Regions from separate parts of the Streptomyces sp. NPDC045955 genome, predicted to be linked through region 1. Evidence: predicted binding sites of a transcription regulator. Region 1 holds the regulator's gene; the other holds the start of a gene.
What was found. Region 1 encodes HspR, which represses chaperone genes until heat shock. Its sites were predicted from a motif close to TTGAGNNNNNNNNNCTCAA; they were not measured.
Positions count from the first base shown of each region.

Region 2: a site for HspR is predicted at 3,087-3,105, ahead of lon (endopeptidase La). Genes of this name have one in related genera too.

Region 1 is NZ_JBWKKY010000002.1:457,228-467,576, reverse strand. Features, by position in the region: gene AC07F0_RS05520 (helix-turn-helix transcriptional regulator) at 1-859, shown strand, start outside; gene AC07F0_RS05515 (helix-turn-helix transcriptional regulator) at 822-1,865, opposite strand; gene AC07F0_RS05510 (DUF4288 domain-containing protein) at 2,041-2,421, opposite strand; gene AC07F0_RS05505 (sugar ABC transporter substrate-binding protein) at 2,461-3,570, opposite strand; gene AC07F0_RS05500 (heat shock protein transcriptional repressor HspR) at 3,861-4,313, opposite strand; gene dnaJ (molecular chaperone DnaJ) at 4,319-5,500, opposite strand; gene grpE (nucleotide exchange factor GrpE) at 5,537-6,196, opposite strand; gene dnaK (molecular chaperone DnaK) at 6,193-8,055, opposite strand; gene AC07F0_RS05480 (MraY family glycosyltransferase) at 8,150-9,160, opposite strand; gene AC07F0_RS05475 ((Fe-S)-binding protein) at 9,403-10,349, shown strand, end outside.
Region 2 is NZ_JBWKKY010000012.1:114,639-124,987, reverse strand. Features, by position in the region: gene AC07F0_RS25045 (MarR family winged helix-turn-helix transcriptional regulator) at 1-475, opposite strand, end outside; gene lon (endopeptidase La) at 650-3,064, opposite strand; gene AC07F0_RS25035 (GNAT family N-acetyltransferase) at 3,240-3,887, shown strand; gene AC07F0_RS25030 (rhomboid-like protein) at 3,900-4,718, opposite strand; gene AC07F0_RS25025 (spermine/spermidine synthase domain-containing protein) at 4,890-5,567, shown strand; gene AC07F0_RS25020 (response regulator transcription factor) at 5,692-6,432, shown strand; gene AC07F0_RS25015 (HAMP domain-containing sensor histidine kinase) at 6,429-7,541, shown strand; gene AC07F0_RS25010 (multifunctional oxoglutarate decarboxylase/oxoglutarate dehydrogenase thiamine pyrophosphate-binding subunit/dihydrolipoyllysine-residue succinyltransferase subunit) at 7,823-10,349, shown strand, end outside.

The DNA.
Region 1 (10,349 bases):
CCTCGGTCTACTGCACCCCGCCGTCGACGACCCGCTCAGGTGGGAGCCCGTCGCTCCGCTCGTCGCGTTGCACCGGCTGCTGCGGAGTTCCGAGGAGCGGATCGCGAGCGAACGACAGCGAGAGGCGCGGCTCGCCGAGACATTCGGTTCCCTCATGCGGATCGCCGGGCCACGCACCTCAGCCACCGACACGCCCACGATACGACTGCTCACCGGCACGAAGCAGATCAACCGGGCCATCACCGACGCGGTGGCCGACGCCTCCGAGGAACTGGTCACCGTCCAGCCCCGCGCCGGACTCACCGGCGAACGCGGCCAGGTCGCCGATACCACGTCGCTCGACCGCGATCAGGCCGCGCTGGACCGCGGTTGCCGCATACGCACCCTGTACCCGCACACGTTGCGCCACTTCCCAACCATCACCGCCCGCTGCGAGCGACTGAAGGGCGACGTCGAGGTGCGCTCACTGGACGAAGTCCCCGACCGCCTCATCCTCATCGACCGCACAGTGGCCTTTGTCCCGGCCGACAAGGAAGGCAAACTCGCCCTGGAGATCCGGCACCCAGCCATCGCCGGATACCTGGCCACGGCCTTCGACCGCCTCTGGCGCCTGGCCACGCCCATGTACCCCGATGCCGCCCCCCAGCCCTCCCACAACGGCATCACCCCCCGCCAACGCGCCATCGCCACCCTCCTGGTCGAAGGCCACACCGACGCCGTCATAGCCGACCGCCTCGGCATGAACATCCGCACCGCCCGCGTCCACATCGCCAAGCTCGCCGCGACGCTGGGCAGTCAGAGCAGGGCGCAACTCGGCTACCTCATCGGGCAGTCCGGGATTCTTGACCAGGAACGCTGACGGGCCGGGCAGCAGCCTCCCCTGATGGTCCGTCCAGGCCCGCCTGGGCGATCCGCACCCCCAACTGCGTACGGCTCGCCGCCCCCAGCGTCTCCGACAGCCGGGCGATGTGCGCCCGGCACGTCCGCACACTGATCCCCAGCCGTTCAGCGATCACCGCGTCCTGGTGCCCTTCCGCCAGCAGGGCCGCGATCGACTGCTCCCGGTGGGAGATGCCCTCGATGCCGGTGTCGGGCAGCGGCGCGGTCAACGGGATGGCCAGGCGCCAGAGCCGTTCGAACACCGTGACCAGGTACTCGACGATCGCCGGGTGCCGCAGCTCCAGGGCCATCGTGCGGTCGGTGTTGGCGGGGATGAAGGCCACCGTCCGGTCGAAGAGGATCAGCCGGTCGATCACCTCGTCCAGCGTGCGGGCCTCCACCGCGTCGCCCATCAGCTCCAGATAGGTCATCAGACCCTGCCCGTGCCGGGCGACATGCGTGTACAGGTCCCGCATCCGCACGCCCCGGCCGCGCAGCGCCAGCGCCCGGTGCAGTCCCTCGGAGAGTTCCGCCTCGCGCCGGATGCCGCCGGGCTGCACCGTGAGCACCTCGGTCGTGCACGCCTGGGTCGCCTCGTCCATCGCGGTCTGGATCCGGGCGAGGCCGTCCAGCACCCGGATCGCCGGGCCCTCGGCCGCCGACGGGGCCGGCTGCAGGTGCCGCCCCAGCCCGGCGTACCGCTCGAACGCCGCCACGGCCGAACCCACCCGCCGCTGGCTCGCGCTGACCTCGTCGTACATCCCGCGCAGCAGCCGGGTCATGACCTCCTGCGGTGAGGTCGGCACCAGCCAGTCCATGTCGTCGGGGTCCGGGTGCAGCAGGGCGAGCTCCAGCAGGCACGGCACCGGCTCCGCGTCCCGGCGCGGCACGCGGCCCCGCCGTACGGCCCGGGAGTACACGCGATCCCCGGCCGCGCACAGTCGGTCGGCACCGTGTGGATGCTCCTCCGCCCCGTGCCCGGCCATCGCCCGTCCCACCCCCGGTTTCACCGCCTTGCCGCAGCGGCAACTATGCGCGGCCTGCCCCTGCTCCGCAACACGGCTCCACCGCGGCAGCGTTCCGTTTCCTCACGGCCCGGCGCTTCGATGAGCGCCCCGACCTCGGCACGGACGCTGCGGTCCCGGCAGCGGCTGATTGCGGCTAGGCGCCGTCGCCGTCGCGCGTGAGCAGTGACTCCACCCGCTCGTAGGCCGCCCAGTCACGGAAGTGACGCGTGTACAGGTCGGCGTCACGCCCGAGATCGGGGTCCTCGGCCTCCTTCACGTCGACGATCGCCCGGAGCCGCCAGGTGACCGTCTCCTGCCGGTCGTTCACGTAGCTCGTCTCCGCCTCGCGCGCCCGCCGCTCGACCCGCTCTCGGGCGGACCGCTCGTCGGCCGCGTGCACCAGGACGACGTTCTCCTGGTACAGGGGCTGCTCCTGTGTCCCGGCCGCGGCCGGGGACGATGTGGTCGCCTCCATCACCACCAGGGCGATGTAGGGCTGCGGGGCCGGCTGGTCGGCACCGGTCCGGTCGGTCACGCTCGCTCCTGTCCGCATGTCGGCCCCCCGTGGGTCCGCCTACTTCAGCCCGATCGTCTCGCAAGCCGCCTCGTACTTCGCCGTGCAGATGTCCGACAGCTTGTAGATGTCGTCCGCGACCACCGTGTCCTTGATGTTCTCCTTGGTCAGGGCGACGACGGGCACGAGCTGGGCGGGGATGCCCTTGTGGGTGGGACTGTCGACCTTGTCGCGGGTCAGGGCGGCGAACTGGATCTCGCGGCCTTGGACCTTGGCCACGGCCATCTCCGCCGCGTTCTCGGCCTCCTGCGGGTACGACTTGTACACGCTCATGTACTGGTCACCGGCGATGATCCGCTGCACCGCCGGGAGCTCCGCGTCCTGGCCGGTGATCGGCGGCAGGTCGGTCACGCCCGCGGCCTCCAGCGCCTTGACGATGCCGCCGGCCATGCCGTCGTTGGCGGAGTACACCGCGTCGATGTCGTCCTTGCCGATCTTCTGAATCGCCTCGGCCATGTTGGCCTCGGCGTTCTCCGGCTTCCAGTCCTTGGTGTCGAAGGACTGGGCGATCGTCACCTTGCCGTTCAGCTCGGACATCGCACCGGCCTTGAACTGCTTGGCGTTCGGGTCCGTCGGCGAGCCGTTCATCATGACGATCTTGTCGGAGAGGCTCGCCTTCTCGCCGATCGCCTCCAGCAGGGTGCGCCCCTGCACCTCGCCGACCAGTTCGTTGTCGAAGGAGATGTACGCGTCGATCGGGCCCTCGGCCAGCCGGTCGTAGGCGATGACCGGGATGCCGGCGTCCTTGGCCTTCTTCACGCCGTCGGCGATGGCGTGCGAGTCGACGGCGTCCAGCAGGATCACGTCGACCCGGTCGTCGACCATCTGCTGCAGCTGGGCCGCCTGCGTGTCCGCGCTCGCCTCGGCGTTGGCGTACTCGACGCGGCCCCGGTCGTTGGTGAGGGACTCGACCTTCCTCTTGATGATGGGGTAGTCGAAGTTCTCGTACCGGGTGTTCGCCTTCTCCGGGAGCAGCAGGCCCACGGTGATGTCGTTGCCCTTGGTCGGGCTCGCCTCGTCGCTGCTCCCGGTCGCGTTGAGCACGCCGCAGCCGGCGAGCGTGACGGACATCGTGGCCGCGGCCACGGGTATGGAGATACGACGGCGCATGCGGGAGCTCACTTCGCGTGTGATTCGGACGTGGGCGCACTTTGTGGCCCATGTGACTGAAAAGCCAACGCGGGTGCGCCCCTCAGCGTCAAGCGGAACCACTTAACGAGATGACAACACCACGCTCCGCAGCAGTTGTGAAGACTCTGCGGAATCACCTCCAAGTGACTTGCATCATCCGGTCATCCACAGGAGGCCCGGCGAAAACACCCCAAGGCAGACCAAGGCATACGAAAGGGGCCGGGAGTCGCCTCCCGGCCCTTCTCGCAGGTGTACGCGCGTCGGTCGCGTCAGTCCGACTGCTGCTGCCGCTTCGGCCGCCACACCACCAGCGCGCTGGTCTGCTGGACCTCCTGGTACGGCACCAGGTCGCGGCGGTACGACGCGTGCACCGCCGCCTCACGCTGCCGCATGGCCGCCGCCGCGCCGTCGAGCGCGTCCTCCAGCTCGGCCACCCGGGCCTGGAGGGCGGCGACCTGGTTCTCCAGTTCGATGATGCGCTTGATCCCCGCGAGGTTGATGCCCTCGTCCTGCGACAACTGCTGAACGGTGCGCAGCAGTTCGATGTCCCGGGCCGAGTAGCGGCGGCCCCGGCCCGGCGTGCGGTCCGGGGACACCAGGCCCAGACGGTCGTACTGGCGCAGGGTCTGCGGGTGCAGGCCGGACAGCTGGGCCGCCACCGAGATGACGTAGACCGGGGTCTCCTCGGTCAGTTCATACGGGTTGCGTCGACGACCGTCCATCTGACTCATGCTCCCTTCGCGGCCTGGAACAGCTCCGCCCGCGGATCCTCACCCGCGGTCGCCTCGCGATACGCCTCGAGTGCGTCACGAGCCTTCCCCGTCAGGTCCTTCGGAACACTCACCTCGACGGTGACCAGAAGGTCGCCGCGGGTGCCGTCCTTGCGGACCGCGCCCTTGCCCCGGGCACGCATCGTACGGCCGTTCGGCGTGCCCGGCGGCAGCTTCAGCGTGACGGGCGGGCCGCCCAGCGTCGGCACCCGGACCTCGCCGCCGAGGGCCGCCTCGGCGAAGGTCACCGGGACGGTGACGGTGAGGTTGTCGTCCTTGCGGCCGAACACCGGGTGGGAGTCGACGTGCACGACCACGTACAGATCGCCCGCCGGGCCGCCGCGCTCGCCCGGCGCTCCCTTGCCGCGCAGCCGGATCCGCTGGCCGTCGCTGACACCCGCGGGGATGCGCACCTGCATGGTCCGCGAGGACTTGGCCCGGCCGCTGCCCTTGCAGACCTCGCAGGCGTTCTCCGCGATCAGGCCGCGGCCCTTGCAGTCCGGGCAGGGGTCGGTGAGGGAGAAGCCGCCGCCGCTGCCCCGGGCGACCTGTCCGGTGCCGACGCAGGTCGGGCACACGCGCGGTGTGCCGTTCTTGTCGCCGGTGCCCGAGCAGGCCTTGCAGGGCGACTGCGAGGACATCCGCAGCGGGACGGTCGCGCCCTCGATCGCCTCCGTGAAGCTCAGCGTGACCTCGGACTCGATGTCCTGGCCGCGCCGCGGATGCGTGCGCGTCCCCGCGCCCGCGCCGCCACGGTTGAACAGGCCCCCGAAGACGTCACCGAGTCCACCGCCGAAACCGCCGGCTCCCTGGCCGCCGCCCGGGGCGCCTCCGAAGAGGTCGCCCAGGTCGAAGTTGAAGGAGCCGCCGCCCGCGCCGGGCCCCGGGCGGAAGCCGCCGTTGCCGAAGAGGGCGCGTGCCTCGTCGTACTCCTTGCGCTTCTTGGGATCGCCGAGGATGTCATTGGCCTCGGAGATCTCCTTGAAGCGCTCCTCCGCCTTGACGTTGCCCTTGTTGGCGTCCGGGTGGTACTCGCGGGCGAGCTTCCGGTACGCCTTCTTGATCTCGGCCTCGGTGGCGTCCTTGGGGACGCCGAGGACCTTGTAGTAGTCCTTCTCGATGAAGTCCTTGGTGCTCATCCTCGACGCCCCTCCTTCCCTTCGTCCGCTATGACGTCAGCCCTCTTCCGGGCCACCGCTCTCCTTGTCGTCGGCTTCGGCGGCCTCGTCCGCCTTGACCGTCTGCGCCCCCGGCTGGGGCTCGGCCACCGCCACCCGCGCGGGGCGGATGGTGCGCTCGCCGATCCGGTACCCGGGCTGCAGGATCGCGACGCACGTCGTCTCGGTGACGTCCGGTGCGTAGCTGTGCATCAGGGCTTCGTGGATCGTCGGGTCGAAGGGCTCGCCCTCCTTGCCGAACTGCTGGAGGCCCATCTTGGCCGCCGTGCTCTCCAGCGACTCGGCGACGGACTTGAAGCCGCCGACCAGTTCGCCGTGTTCACGCGCGCGGCCGATGTCGTCGAGCACGGGCAGGAGCTCGGTCAGGAGGTTCGCGATGGCGATCTCCTTGACCGCGATCCGGTCGCGCTCGACCCGACGGCGGTAGTTCTGGAACTCGGCCTGGAGGCGCTGGAGGTCCGCCGTGCGCTCGCCCAGCGCCGTGCGTGCCTGGTCCAGCTGGGCCACCAGAGCCACGTCCTGGCCCGTGTCCCCGGCCGGGGCCGCCCCCTCCTCCGTCGAGGGGGAGTCGGCGGCCTTCGGCTCGGCGTCGTCGGAGGTGGCGCCGGAAGGGACGTCGGGCTGCTGCTCGTCGAAGCCCGGGGTCTCCTCCGTCACGCGGCACCGTCCTTCCGCTCGTCGTCCACGATCTCGGCGTCCACGACGTCGTCGTCGGCCTTGGCGTCACCGGCACCGGCGTCCGCACCGGCTCCGGCGGCGGCGCCACCGGCGGCCTGCGCGGCGTTCGCGTCGGCGTACATCGCCTGGCCGAGCTTCTGCGAGACGGCCGCGACCTTCTCCGTGGCGGTGCGGATCTCGGCCGTGTCCTCGCCCTTGAGCTTCTCCTTCAGCTCATTGACGGCTTCCTCGACCTCGGTCTTGATGTCGCCGGGGACCTTGTCCTCGTTGTCCTTGAGGAACTTCTCCGTCTGGTAGACGAGCTGCTCGCCCTGGTTGCGGGACTCGGCGGCCTCGCGGCGCTTGTGGTCCTCCTCCGCGTACTGCTCGGCCTCCTGGCGCATGCGGTCGACCTCGTCCTTCGGCAGCGAGGAGCCGCCGGTGACGGTCATCTTCTGCTCCTTGCCCGTGCCCAGGTCCTTCGCGGTCACGTGCATGATGCCGTTGGCGTCGATGTCGAAGGAGACCTCGATCTGCGGGACGCCGCGCGGCGCCGGGGGCAGACCGGTCAGCTCGAACATCCCGAGCTTCTTGTTGTACGCCGCGATCTCGCGCTCGCCCTGGTAGACCTGGATCTGCACGGACGGCTGGTTGTCCTCGGCCGTGGTGAAGATCTCGGACCGCTTGGTCGGGATCGTGGTGTTGCGCTCGATGAGCTTGGTCATGATGCCGCCCTTGGTCTCGATACCGAGGGACAGCGGGGTGACGTCGAGGAGCAGGACGTCCTTGACCTCGCCCTTGAGGACACCGGCCTGCAGGGCGGCGCCGATGGCGACGACCTCGTCCGGGTTGACGCCCTTGTTGGCGTCCTTGCCGCCGGTCAGCTCCTTGACGAGCTCGGCGACGGCGGGCATACGGGTCGAGCCGCCGACCAGGACGACGTGGTCGATCTCGCTGATGGAGATGCCTGCGTCCTTGATGACGTTGTGGAACGGCGTCTTGCAGCGCTCCAGGAGGTCCGCGGTCAGCTGCTGGAACTGGGCGCGGGTGAGCTTCTCGTCGAGGTGCAGGGGGCCCTCGGCGGAGGCGGTGATGTAGGGCAGGTTGATCGAGGTCTCGGTGGACGAGGACAGCTCGATCTTCGCCTTCTCGGCGGCCTCGCGCAGACGCTGCAGGGCCATCTTGTCCTTGCCCAGGTCCACGCCGTGGCCGGACTGGAACTGCTGGACCAGGTAGTCGACGATGCGCTGGTCCCAGTCGTCACCACCGAGGTGGTTGTCACCGTTGGTGGCCTTCACCTCGACGACACCGTCGCCGATCTCCAGCAGCGAGACGTCGAACGTACCGCCGCCGAGGTCGAAGACCAGGATGGTCTGGTCGTCCTTGTCGAGGCCGTACGCCAGCGCGGCCGCGGTGGGCTCGTTGACGATGCGCAGCACGTTCAGACCGGCGATCTCGCCGGCCTCCTTGGTGGCCTGGCGCTCGGAGTCGTTGAAGTACGCCGGGACGGTGATGACCGCGTCGGTCACCTTCTCGCCCAGGTAGGACTCGGCGTCCCGCTTCAGCTTCTGGAGCACGAAGGCGCTGATCTGCTGCGGGTTGAAGGGCTTCCCGTCCAGCTCGATCTTCCAGTCGGTGCCCATGTGCCGCTTGACCGACCGAATGGTCCGGTCCACGTTGGTGACCGCCTGACGCTTGGCCACCTCTCCGACGAGCACCTCACCGTTCTTGGCGAAGGCGACGACGGACGGCGTGGTCCTGGCGCCCTCGGCGTTGGTGATGACGGTGGGCTCGCCGCCCTCCAGAACGCTGACGACGGAGTTAGTCGTGCCCAGGTCGATGCCGACCGCACGTGCCATGGTTGATTCCTCCAGCTGACTTGAGTGGAACGGACTCAAGTGTGCACGACGGCTCCCCACCGGTCAACAGAGCTGAGTCGACCGGGCTCAACTCTTATCCGCTCCTTACACGCAACGAGGCCTTGACCTGCGGAGATACCGAGCGTCGATCGGCGTACACGGGAACACGGGAGAGTGCGAACACCACCAGGAGCGCCCCGCCCGCCACCCACCACAAGGCGTCGCTCCCGACCCGGCCGACGTGCGCGAGTACCCCGGCGAGGGCAGCGGAGAACGCCCCGAAGCCCAGCAGCAGGGTGCCCCCCGGCACGGTCAGTCCGAGCCGCCGCAGCCGGTGCGCGAGATGATCCGGCCCGCTCCGCAGCAGGGCGCGCCCGCCCAACCGCCGCGACAGCAGCACCAGTACGGCGTCGGCACACACCACGGCGGTCAGCGCGAACAGCACCCCGGCGCTCTCCCCGAGGCCGAACCCGGCGCGGACGTGCACGGCGGCCACGGCGATCAGGAACCCGGCGAACATGGACCCGCAACTGCCCAGCGCCACGCGCGCGGGGTGCCAGTTGTGCAGCAGGAACCCGGTCAGCGCGGCGGCCAGCACGCTCATCAGCGCCGCGATCCCGTCCCTGACGTCCACGGCGGCACAGGCCGCCACCCCGAAGGCGGCGACGACCCCGACCGCCCCCGCGAGCCCGTCGGCGTGATCGATCCCCCGGAAGGCGAAGGTCACCCCCACGACCCACAGGACGCCGAGCAGCCCGGCCCCCACCCCGGCCTCCGCGTACGGCATGACACACGCGGCCGCCACGGCCGTACCGGCGGCCAGCACCCGCCGCCGCAGCCGCCACACGTCGTCGACGAGCCCGAGCAGGGCGACGACACCGCCGGCGGCGAGCAGCCCGCCGATCCCGACCCCGGCCGAACCCCACTCCTTGACACCCACCACCGATCCGGTGACGACCACGACGGCCACGCCCCCGGACAACGGCACCTCCCGCTGCCGCCGCCGCTCGACCAGCCGCAGCCGCAGGGCGGGGATCCGGAGGGCGGCCGCGAGCAGGGCGGTGAGGAGGAGGGCGGTGGCGATGACAGCGATCCCGTAGAGCACGGATATAAGTTAGGCGTCACTATGACAATTCGGTACGAATAACACGACAGGATCGCGGCCGGATTCCGCACTGCTTCTGAGGCAACCCTCAGCGATTCAGATCACTGCCCACCCGGCTACAGTGCGGCGGAAGATAGGGGTAGTCTCAGACGGACTGCATAAGTTACCGCTTAGTAATCTCGGGGAACCCTCCAAGAACGACCCGTTCCCCCGACAAACCCTCGCAGGCCCGAGGAGCCCCCATGCAACTCGCCGCGATCATCGTGTCGCTGGTCCTGACCGTGGTCGGCGTCGCGCTGCTCGCACGCGCGATCGGCCAGTTCGTCCGGTACTTCAAGCTGGGCCAGCCCGTGCCCGCCGGCACCCGGACCGACAACCCCTACCAGCGCAGCGTGACGCTGGTGAAGGAGTTCCTCGGCCACACGCGCATGAACCGGTGGGGCATCGTCGGTGTCGCCCACTGGTTCGTCGCGATCGGCTTCCTGACGCTGCCGCCGACGATCATCACCGCGTACGGCCAGCTGTTCCAGGCTGACTGGACGCTGCCGGTGCTCGGCGGCTTCCTCCCCTATGAGCTCTACATCGAGTTCATCGCGGCCATGACGACGCTCGGCATCGCCACGCTGATGGTGATCCGCCTGCTGAACCTGCCGTCGCGGCCGGGCCGCAAGTCCCGCTTCGCCGGCTCGAAGATGGGCCAGGCGTACTTCGTCGAGTACGTCATCCTCACGATCGGCCTGGCCATCTACGTCCTGCGGGGCCTGGAGGGCGCGCTCCACCACGTGGACGGCTACGAGGCCGCGTACTTCGCCTCGTACCCGCTGGTCCTGGCCTTCAAGGGCCTGAGCGTGGCGGCGCTGCAGAACCTCGTCTACTTCTTCGCGATGATCAAGCTGGGCACGACCATGATCTGGATGATCACGGTCAGCCTGAACACCAACATGGGTGTCGCCTGGCACCGCTTCCTGGCGTTCCCGAACATCTGGTTCAAGCGCGAGGCGTCGGGCGGGACGGCCCTGGGCGCGCTCCAGCCCATGACGTCGGGCGGCGAGCCGATCGACTTCACCGACCCGGGCGAGGACGACGTCTTCGGCGTCTCCCAGGTCGAGCAGTTCTCCTGGAAGGGCCTGCTGGACTTCTCCACGTGCACCGAGTGCGGCCGCTGCCAGTCGCAGTGCCCCGCCTGGAA
Region 2 (10,349 bases), on a different contig from region 1:
GGTTGAGCTGGTGCAGCAGCCGGGCCAGTTCCGTGACCTCGCGGGTGTCCCAGTCGGCCAGGCGGCCGGCGTAGCGGGCGCGGCGGGCCTCGCGCACCCGGCGGACCCGGTCGTGGCCCTCCCGGGTGAGGGCGACCAGCCAGGCGCGTCCGTCGGCGGGGTCGGGCTCGCGGGCGATCAGGCCCAGGTCCTCCAGGGCGCGCAGCTGGCGGGACATCGTGGCCTTGCCGACGCCGATGTAGGCGGCGAGCTCGGTGGCCCGCTGCTTGCCGCACTCGTCCAGCCGTACGAGCAGGCCGTACGCGGACGACTCCAGGTCGGGGTGGACCTCCCGGGCCATCTCACCCTGACTGGCCCGGGCCCGCCGCAGCAGCACGGTCAGCTCCCGCTCCAGCGCCAGAAAGGCAGTCTGATCCACACCGGTTCCGGCCAGGGAGGGGTCCCGGTGTCCGTCGTCGTTGCCGTCCTCGTGCACGTGAGCCCCGCCTCGGTTGTCGCCCGCTACCTGCATTTTCCGCCATGTGCGGCCGTCGCCGCAGTTCGGCAAGTATTCCGCAGGTCACGGGGTGTGCGTCCACAGGGCCGCCACACGGTGAAGGCCCGGGCCTCCCTCACGGGACCCGGGCCTTCCCTCATCCGATGACCTCCGTCACGCGGCCACCGGAACCTCCGGCGCCGCATCCGCCGTGGCGGGCGCCAGCGCCAGCTCAAGGACCTGGCGGACGTCGGTGACGGTGTGGACGTCGAGCGTGTCCAGCACCTCCGCCGGGACGTCGTCCAGGTCGGGTTCGTTGCGCTTGGGGATGATCACGGTGGTGACCCCGGCGCGGTGGGCTGCCAGCAGCTTCTGCTTCACGCCGCCGATCGGCAGGACCCGGCCGGTCAGCGAGACCTCGCCGGTCATGGCCACGTCCGTGCGGACCAGACGGCCGGACAGGAGCGAGGCGAGGGCCGTGGTCATCGTGACGCCGGCGCTGGGGCCGTCCTTGGGGACCGCGCCCGCCGGGAAGTGGATGTGCACGCCCCGGTCCTTCAGATCGCCCACCGGCAGTTCCAGCTCGGCACCGCGCGAGCGCAGGAAGCTCAGCGCGATCTGCGCGGACTCCTTCATCACGTCCCCCAGCTGCCCGGTCAGGGTCAGCCCGGCCGCTCCCGTCTCGGGGTCGGCCAGCGACGCCTCGACGTACAGCACGTCACCGCCGGCACCCGTCACCGCGAGGCCCGTCGCCACGCCCGGTACGGACGTCCGGCGCTCGGCCGGGTCCTGGGCGGACTCGGGCACGTGGTGCGGACGTCCGATCAGAGAACGCAGGTCCTCGTCCCGGACGGTGAACGGCAGCTCCCGCTCACCCAGTTCGTGCTGGGCCGCGACCTTGCGCAGCAGCCGTGCGATCGACCGCTCCAGGTTGCGCACGCCCGCCTCGCGCGTGTACTCGCCTGCGAGCTTGCGCAGCGCGCCCTCGTCGATGGCCACCTCGTCCTTGTCGAGCCCCGCCCGCTCCAGCTGGCGCGGGAGCAGGTGGTCGCGGGCGATGACGACCTTCTCGTCCTCGGTGTAGCCGTCCAGGCGGACGATCTCCATCCGGTCGGCCAGCGCCTCCGGGATCGCCTCCAGGACGTTGGCGGTCGCGAGGAAGACCACGTCCGACAGGTCCAGCTCGACCTCCAGGTAGTGGTCCCGGAAGGTGTGGTTCTGCGCCGGGTCGAGCACTTCGAGCAGGGCCGCGGCCGGGTCGCCCCGGAAGTCCGAGCCCACCTTGTCGATCTCGTCGAGCAGCACGACCGGGTTCATCGACCCGGCCTCCTTGATGGCGCGGACGACCCGGCCGGGCAGGGCACCGACGTACGTACGCCGGTGACCGCGGATCTCGGCCTCGTCGCGCACACCGCCGAGGGCGACGCGCACGAACTTGCGCCCCATCGCGTGGGCGACGGACTCGCCCAGGCTGGTCTTGCCGACGCCGGGCGGCCCCACGAGCGCGAGAACGGCACCGCCGCGCCGCCCGCCGACCACGCCCAGTCCCCTTTCGGTACGCCGCTTGCGCACCGCCAGGTACTCGGTGATCCGCTCCTTCACGTCCTGAAGGCCGGAGTGCTCGGCGTCGAGGACGGCCTGTGCGCCCTGGATGTCGTACGCGTCCTCGGTGCGCTCGTTCCACGGCATCTCCAGGACCGTGTCGAGCCAGGTGCGGATCCAGGAGCCCTCGGGCGACTGGTCGGAGGACCGCTCCAGCTTGTCGACCTCCTTGAGCGCGGCCTCCCGGACCTTCTCGGGCAGGTCGGCGGCCTCCACCCGGGAGCGGTAGTCGTCGGACTCCTCGCCCTCCTGCTCGCCGTTCAGCTCGCGCAGCTCCTTGCGGACCGCTTCGAGCTGGCGCCGCAGCAGGAACTCGCGCTGCTGCTTGTCGACGCCTTCCTGGACGTCCTTGGCGATGGACTCGGCCACGTCCTGCTCGGCGAGGTGGTCGCGCAGCTGCTGGGTGGCGAGCTTCAGCCGGGCCACCGGGTCGGCGGTCTCCAGCAGCTCGACCTTCTGGTCGGTGGTCAGGAACGGCGAGTAGCCGGAGTTGTCGGCAAGCGCCGAGACGTCGTCGATGGCCTGCACCCGGTCGACGACCTGCCAGGCGCCGCGCTTGCGCAGCCAGGCGGTGGCGAGGGCCTTGTACTCCTTGACCAGTTCGGTGACCTGCCCGGGCAGCGGCTCCGGGACGGATTCGTCGACGCTGGTGCCCTCGACCCAGAGGGCCGCGCCGGGACCCGTGGTCCCCGCACCGATCCTCACCCGGCTCCGGCCGCGGATCAGCGCGCCCGGATCGCCGTCGGCCAGCCGGCCCACCTGCTCGACGGTGCCGAGGACACCGGTGCCGGCGTACGTGCCGTCGATGCGCGGCACCAGGAGTACCCGGGGCTTTCCGGGCGTTGTCCGAGCAGCGGCCTGTGCGGCCTCCACCGCGGCACGGACCTCGGAGTCGCTCAGGTCCAGCGGGACCACCATCCCGGGCAGGACGACCTCGTCGTCGAGCGGCAGCACGGGCAGGGTGAGCGGTGTGGACGTCGAAGCCATGATCTCCCCTTCGGCAGTCAAGTTGAGCTATGCCGACTCAATGCTCGGGAGCTGCCGGATGTTCCCCACCCGCCGTTCGCTGTGAGCGATCAACCGTGACGCCAGGGGCGACTGCGGCCGTAGAGTCAGCGACGTAACAGACGAATGCGGCAGGCACCTATTACCAGGGGGCGGCGTGGACCGGACCGTGCAGGCGTGGGTGGACGGGTGGGTCGTGTCGCGCGGGGCCGCTCCGCCCATGACGGAGCCGTGGGGCTGCACGATCGACATGGGGATGAACGGACACGTCACACGGCACGTGTTCGGCGCGACCGGCGACGACCTCGACGAGACGGCCGTCCGCAAGGTGGCCGGCGCGGTGACCGGGGCCGGGGTCTGGCTGAAGGCCTTCCGGGACCCGTCGGTGGTCGCCGGCTGGCTGGACGACAGCTGGTGGATCGACCCGGAGCCCGGCTACCTGATGACCGTCCCGCTGACCCCGGCGGATGCTCCGGACGTGCCCGACGGCTACCGGCTGCGCAGCTGGTCGCGCGGCGGAGTGACGCGTGTGATGGTGGCCGCGCCGGACGGTTCGCTGGCGGCGCGCGGGCAGATCGCCCCGACCGGCGCCACCGCCGTCGCCGACCAGATCGAGACGGCGCCGGAGCATCGCCGCAAGGGACTCGGCAGCCTCGTCATGCGGACGTTGCAGAGCGCCGCCGTTCGGCAGGGGGCACGCACCGGCGTGCTCGCCGGTACGCCCGCGGGGCGAGGGCTGTACGAGGCGCTGGGCTGGGAGGTGGTGGCCCTGCTCACCAGCGCGAAGCACGACCCGCGGCCCTGAAGGGCCGCGCCTTCAGCGCCGGGCCGCTCCGAGCGAGCCGGTACGGCCCCGCCACCGCCGGAGCACCGGCCAGGTCGCCATGCCGATGGCCAGGGCGATCAGGTGCCCCCAGTTCGTCAACGGGTCGGTGAGGGCGAGCAGGTCCTGGAGCAGCATCCCGCCGAAGCCGGCCAGCAGCGGCACCCGCAGCCAGAGCGGCAGCAGTCCGGCCAGGGCGCCGGTGCCGGCGGCGACGCCGAAGCTGACGCCGTAGTCGAGGCGGTGCAGCGAGCTCTCGGGGAGCTGCCCGGCCAGCACCGCGAGCCCGACCGGGACCTCGGTCGCCAGGGTCGCGAGGACGTGCCCGAGCAGGAAGACACCGGCCGTGCGCAGGCCGCCGATCCGCCGTTCCAGCGCGGTCAGCACGAGCACGAACCCGATCGCGAACGGCGAGGCCACCCCGCCCGCCAGCCACAGCGCACTACCGACCAGCACCAGCTCCGGCGTCCGCACCAGGTGCGCCACGTCCGTACTGGAGCCCTGGAGCAGGGCGTGCACCAGGGCGGGGTCCGCGTACGCGGAGAACAGCGAGGTCAGGCAGAGGACGATCCCGTACCCGAACGTGAACGGCGTACCCGTGGGAGAGGGGAACAGCCGCCAGACCCGCGGTGCCCGAAGCCGGGGCTTCTCCACCGGAGCGGACTCCTGTACACCCGGACCCACGGTCGCGCACGGCACCCGGCCGCCGGCCCGCTGCCGCGGCACCCCGTCCAGCAGCGCCGGCACGTCGGAAACGGGCGCACTCGAAGGCGTCGGCGTGGCCGTCTGGTCGGCCGGCGCGGTGCGATCCACGGCGGGGCGCTCCTTCCGTCATGTCCCACCCTTCGCGCACCTCCGGCCCCTGTCTGTGACGGGCGTCACGCCAGACCCGATTCACAGCAACCCGACAGCAGCGCACGGCGTCCCTGGGGGCCGCTCCGTAATGCTTGGCGCCGGACGCCCCTCACCTGCCAGGATGATCGGATGCCCACCTCGAACGACACCCCCCTCGTGCTGGACCGTCGCGAGGGTCCGCACGGCGAGGTCGTGCTGCGACGGCACGGCGGCCGACTGGAGATCATCGCGAACGGCTGTTTCCTGATGGACACCTCGGACGGCCGCTCGGAGCGGCGGCTGGTCGACGCGGCCCTGGACGCACTGACCGGCCGGGACCGCCCGGAGGTGCTGATCGGCGGACTCGGCGTCGGCTTCTCCCTCGCCCACGCGGCGGCGAACCCGCGCTGGGGCGGGATCACGGTCGTGGAACGCGAGCGCGCGATTGTCGAATGGCATCGCGACGGCCCGCTCTCCGCGTTCTCCGCCGAGGCCCTCGCCGACCCCCGCACGGAAATCGTCGAAGCCGATCTCGTGGCCTACGTCAATGAGACATCCGACACGTACGACGCCCTGTGCCTCGACATCGACAACGGACCCGGCTGGACCGTCACGGAGGGCAACGAAATTCTCTACGGAGAGGCCGGACTGGCAAGCTGCGTACGGGTGTTGAGGCCCGGCGGAGTGCTCGCCGTCTGGTCCGCCCAGCCCTCTCCGGAATTCGAAGAAACCCTGCGGAATGTCGGGTTCCAGCAGGTGCGTACCGAAGAGATCCCGGTTGCCCGGGGCGTTCCGGACGTCGTGCACCTCGGCATCAGCCCTGGATAGCAAAGGTGTGCTGACTCCCCGTACGCTGCTCCTCTGACGCCGATCATTCAAGCGTCAATCGCAACCATGCGCAGACCGAGGAATCACCCCACTGATTCCGGAAAGCACACCCCAGGGGCGGGCGATGGAGCAGACACACACCTCCCACAACGGTTCGGCGACGGCTACACCGGGCGCACAGCGCCGGGTTCTCGTCGTCGAGGACGACGCCACGATCGTGGACGCCATCGCGACCCGCCTGCGAGCCGAGGGATTCCTCGTGCAAACAGCGGGTGACGGTCCGGCCGCCGTCGACACGGCCGAGGCCTGGCAGCCCGACCTGCTGATCCTCGACATCATGCTGCCGGGCTTCGACGGTCTGGAGGTCTGCCGACGGGTGCAGGCCGCCCGGCCGGTGCCGGTGCTGATGCTCACCGCGCGCGACGACGAGACCGACATGCTGGTCGGGCTCGGCGTCGGCGCCGACGACTACATGACGAAGCCGTTCTCGATGCGGGAGCTGGCGGCGCGTGTGCACGTGCTGCTGCGCCGCGTGGAGCGGGCCGCGCTGGCCGCCGCGACGCCGCGCAGCGGGATCCTGCGCCTCGGCGAGCTGGAGATCGACCACGCGCAGCGCCGGGTCCGGGTGCGCAGTGAGGATGTTCACCTCACGCCCACCGAGTTCGATCTCCTCGTGTGCCTGGCGAATACCCCGCGCGCGGTGCTCTCCCGCGAGCAGCTGCTCGCCGAGGTCTGGGACTGGGCGGACGCCTCCGGCACCCGCACGGTCGACAGCCACATCAAGGCGCTGCGCCGGAAGATCGGCGCAGAGCGGATCCGTACGGTGCACGGCGTCGGCTACGCCCTGGAGACCCCGACGCCATGAGCGGCGGGCCGGCCGCACGGAGAAACCCCCGGGAGCCGGAACCCTGGGGCGGGGTGAGCCCGTTCTCGATCAAGACCAAGCTGGGCGCGCTGGTCGTCATCTCGGTGCTGATCACCACGGGCCTGTCGGTGATCGCGGTGCACACGAAGACGGAGCTGCGCTTCATCACGGTCTTCTCGATGATCGCCACGCTGCTCATTACGCAGTTCGTGGCCCATTCGCTCACCGCACCGCTGGACGAGATGACGGCCGTGGCCCGTTCCATCTCGCAGGGCGACTACACCCGCCGGACGCGGGAGAACCGCCGTGACGAGCTGGGCGACCTGGCCGTGACGATCAACGCCATGGCCGACGAGCTGGAGGCCCAGGACAGCCAGCGCAAGGAACTCGTGGCGAATGTCTCGCACGAGCTGCGCACGCCCATCGCGGGACTGCGCGCGGTGCTGGAGAACATCGTCGACGGCGTCACGCAGGCCGACCCGGAGACGATGCGCACGGCGCTGAAGCAGACCGAGCGGCTCGGCCGCCTGGTGGAGACGCTGCTGGACCTGTCCCGGCTGGACAACGGCGTCGTACCGCTGAAGCAGCGGCGGTTCGAGGTGTGGCCGTATCTGTCCGGCGTGCTGAAGGAGGCCAACATGGTCGCCTCCGTGCGCGCGGGCATCGCCACGGGCTCGGGCAGTCACACCCGTACGGACGTCCATCTGCACCTCGACGTGCACCCGCCGGAGCTGACCGCGCACGCCGACCCGGAGCGCATCCACCAGGTCGTGGCCAACCTCATCGACAACGCGGTCAAGCACAGCCCGCCGCACGGCCGTGTGACGGTCAAGGCGCGGCGCGGCGTGCTGCCGGAGTCGCTGGAGCTGGAGGTCCTGGACGAGGGCCCCGGCATTCCGAAGTCCGAGTGGCACCGCGTCTTCGAGCGGTTCAACCGCGGCAACGTCAAGCGGCCGCAGGGGCCGGGGAGCGACGGCGGTACGGGTCTCGGCCTGGCCATCGCGCGCTGGGCGGTGGATCTGCACGGCGGGCGGATCGGAGTGGCCGAATCCGAGCGGGGTTGCCGGATTCTTGTCACTCTTCCAGGCCTTCCATCTGTGCCAAGTTGACGTAAAGTTCGAAGCGGAGCCACAAGATCCACGGGCGTCCGCACTGACGGACACGTGTGATCAGGCACAGGCCCGCGCCGTCGGCGTATGAGGCCCTGCCCCGCCCTTCCCTCTTTAAGCGGAACCACGCTTGTTTCCCGCCATTTCAAGCCCCGAAACACACTTCAAGATGTGACTTGCGCGACGTTGAACGGGCCCGACCTGACCTACCCCGTCCTGGGGGCGTAGCCTTGATTCCCGCTGTCCATCATCTTGTGAAGCGGAAGAGGGCGGTTGCCGCCGTGTCGCCACAGTCCCCCAGTAACTCGAGCATCTCGACCGACACCGACCAAGCGGGGAAGAACCCTGCCACGTCGTTCGGTGCCAACGAGTGGCTCGTCGACGAGATCTATCAGCAGTACCTCCAGGACCCGAATTCCGTAGACCGAGCCTGGTGGGACTTCTTCGCCGACTACAAGCCGGGCGCCGCTGCCGCCTCGGCTCCGGCGGGTACCGCGGCCGCGGGGGCCGCGGGGACCTCCCCCACGCTCGAATCCACTCGCGCGGGGGGACCCCCATCCGCTCAGCCGGCGGCCCAGCCCGCCCCCGCCCAGGCTGCGGCCCCCGCCCCGGCGGCCTCGAAGCCCGCGGCCGCCGCGCCGGCTCCCGCCCAGGCGAAGCCCGCCGCGCAGGCCCCGGCTCAGGCCCAGGCACCGGCTCAGGCGAAGGCCGCCCCGGCCGCCAAGCCCGCCGCCGCGAAGCCGAAGGCCGAGCCCGCCGGTGAGGCCCCCTCGGGTCCCGAGCAGGTCGTGCTGCGCGGCCCCGCCGCCGCGGTCGCGAAGAACATGGACGCCTCCCTGGAGCTGCCCACGGCCACGTCCGTGCGCGCGGTCCCGGTGAAGCTGCTGTTCGACAACCGCATCGTCATCAACAACCACCTCAAGCGGGCGCGCGGCGGGAAGATCTCCTTCACGCACCTCATCGGCTACGCGATGGTCCAGGCCATCAAGGCGATGCCGGCGATGAACTACTCGTTCGCGAAGGTGGACGGCAAGCCGACCCTGGTCAAGCCGGAGCACGTCAACCTCGGTCTCGCCATCGACCTGGTCAAGCCGAACGGCGACCGCCAGCTGGTCGTCGCGGCGATCAAGAAGGCCGAGACGCTGAACTTCTTCGAGTTCTGGCAGGCCTACGAGGACATCGTCCGCCGCGCCCGCGACGGCAAGCTGACGATGGACGACTTCTCCGGGGTCACGGTCTCCCTGACCAACCCCGGCGGTCTCGGCACGGTCCACTCGGTGCCGCGTCTGATGCCCGGCCAGTCCGTGATCATGGGCGTCGGCTCCATGGACTACCCGGCGGAGTTCCAGGGCACCTCCCAGGACACCCTGAACAAGCTCGGCATCTCGAAGGTCATGACGCTCACGTCGACCTACGACCACCGGGTGATCCAGGGCGCCGCCTCCGGCGAGTTCCTCCGCCAGGTCGCGAACCTCCTGCTCGGCGAGAACAATTTCTACGACGAGATCTTCGAGGCGCTGCGCATCCCCTACGAGCCGGTCCGCTGGCTCAAGGACATCGACGCGAGCCACGACGACGACGTCACGAAGGCCGCCCGTGTCTTCGAGCTGATCCACTCCTACCGGGTCCGCGGCCACGTCATGGCCGACACCGACCCGCTGGAGTACCAGCAGCGCAAGCACCCCGACCTGGACATCACCGAGCACGGCCTCACCCTGTGGGACCTGGAGCGCGAGTTCGCCGTCGGCGGCTTCGCCGGCAAGTCGATGATGAAGCTGCGCGACATCCTCGGTGTGCTGCGCGACTCGTACTGCCGCACCACCGGCATCGAGTTCATGCACATCCAGGACCCCAAGCAGCGCAAGTGGATCCAGGACCGGGTGGAGCGCCCGCACTCCAAGCCGGAGCGCGAGGAGCAGCTGCGCATCCTGCGCCGCCTGAACGCCGCGGAGGCGTTCGAGACCTTCCTGCAGACCAAGTACGTCGGCCAGAAGCGCTTCAGCCTGGAAGGCGGCGAGTCCGTCATCCCGCTGCTGGACGCGGTGCTGGACTCGGCCGCCGAGTCCCGCCTGGACGAGGTCGTCATCGGCATGGCCCACCGCGGCCGCCTGAACGTCCTCGCCAACATCGTCGGCAAGTCGTACGCCCAGATCTTCCGCGAGTTCGAGGGCAACCTCGACCCGAAGTCGATGCACGGCTCCGGCGACGTGAAGTACCACCTGGGCGCCGAGGGCACCTTCACGGGCCTCGACGGCGAGCAGATCAAGGTCAGCCTGGTCGCGAACCCGTCGCACCTGGAGGCGGTGGACCCGGTCCTGGAGGGCGTCTCCCGCGCCAAGCAGGACATCATCGGCAAGGGCGGCACGGACTTCACGGTCCTGCCGGTGGCGATCCACGGCGACGCGGCCTTCGCGGGCCAGGGCGTGGTGGCCGAGACCCTGAACATGTCGCAGCTGCGCGGCTACCGCACCGGCGGCACGGTCCACATCGTCATCAACAACCAGGTCGGCTTCACCGCGGCCCCCGAGTCCTCGCGCTCCTCCATGTACGCGACGGACGTGGCCCGCATGATCGAGGCCCCGATCTTCCACGTGAACGGCGACGACCCCGAGGCCGTCGTCCGCGTCGCGCGGCTCGCCTTCGAGTTCCGCCAGGCGTTCAACAAGGACGTGGTGATCGACCTCATCTGCTACCGCCGCCGCGGTCACAACGAGTCGGACAACCCGGCCTTCACCCAGCCCCTGATGTACGACCTGATCGACAAGAAGCGCTCGGTGCGCAAGCTCTACACCGAGTCCCTCATCGGTC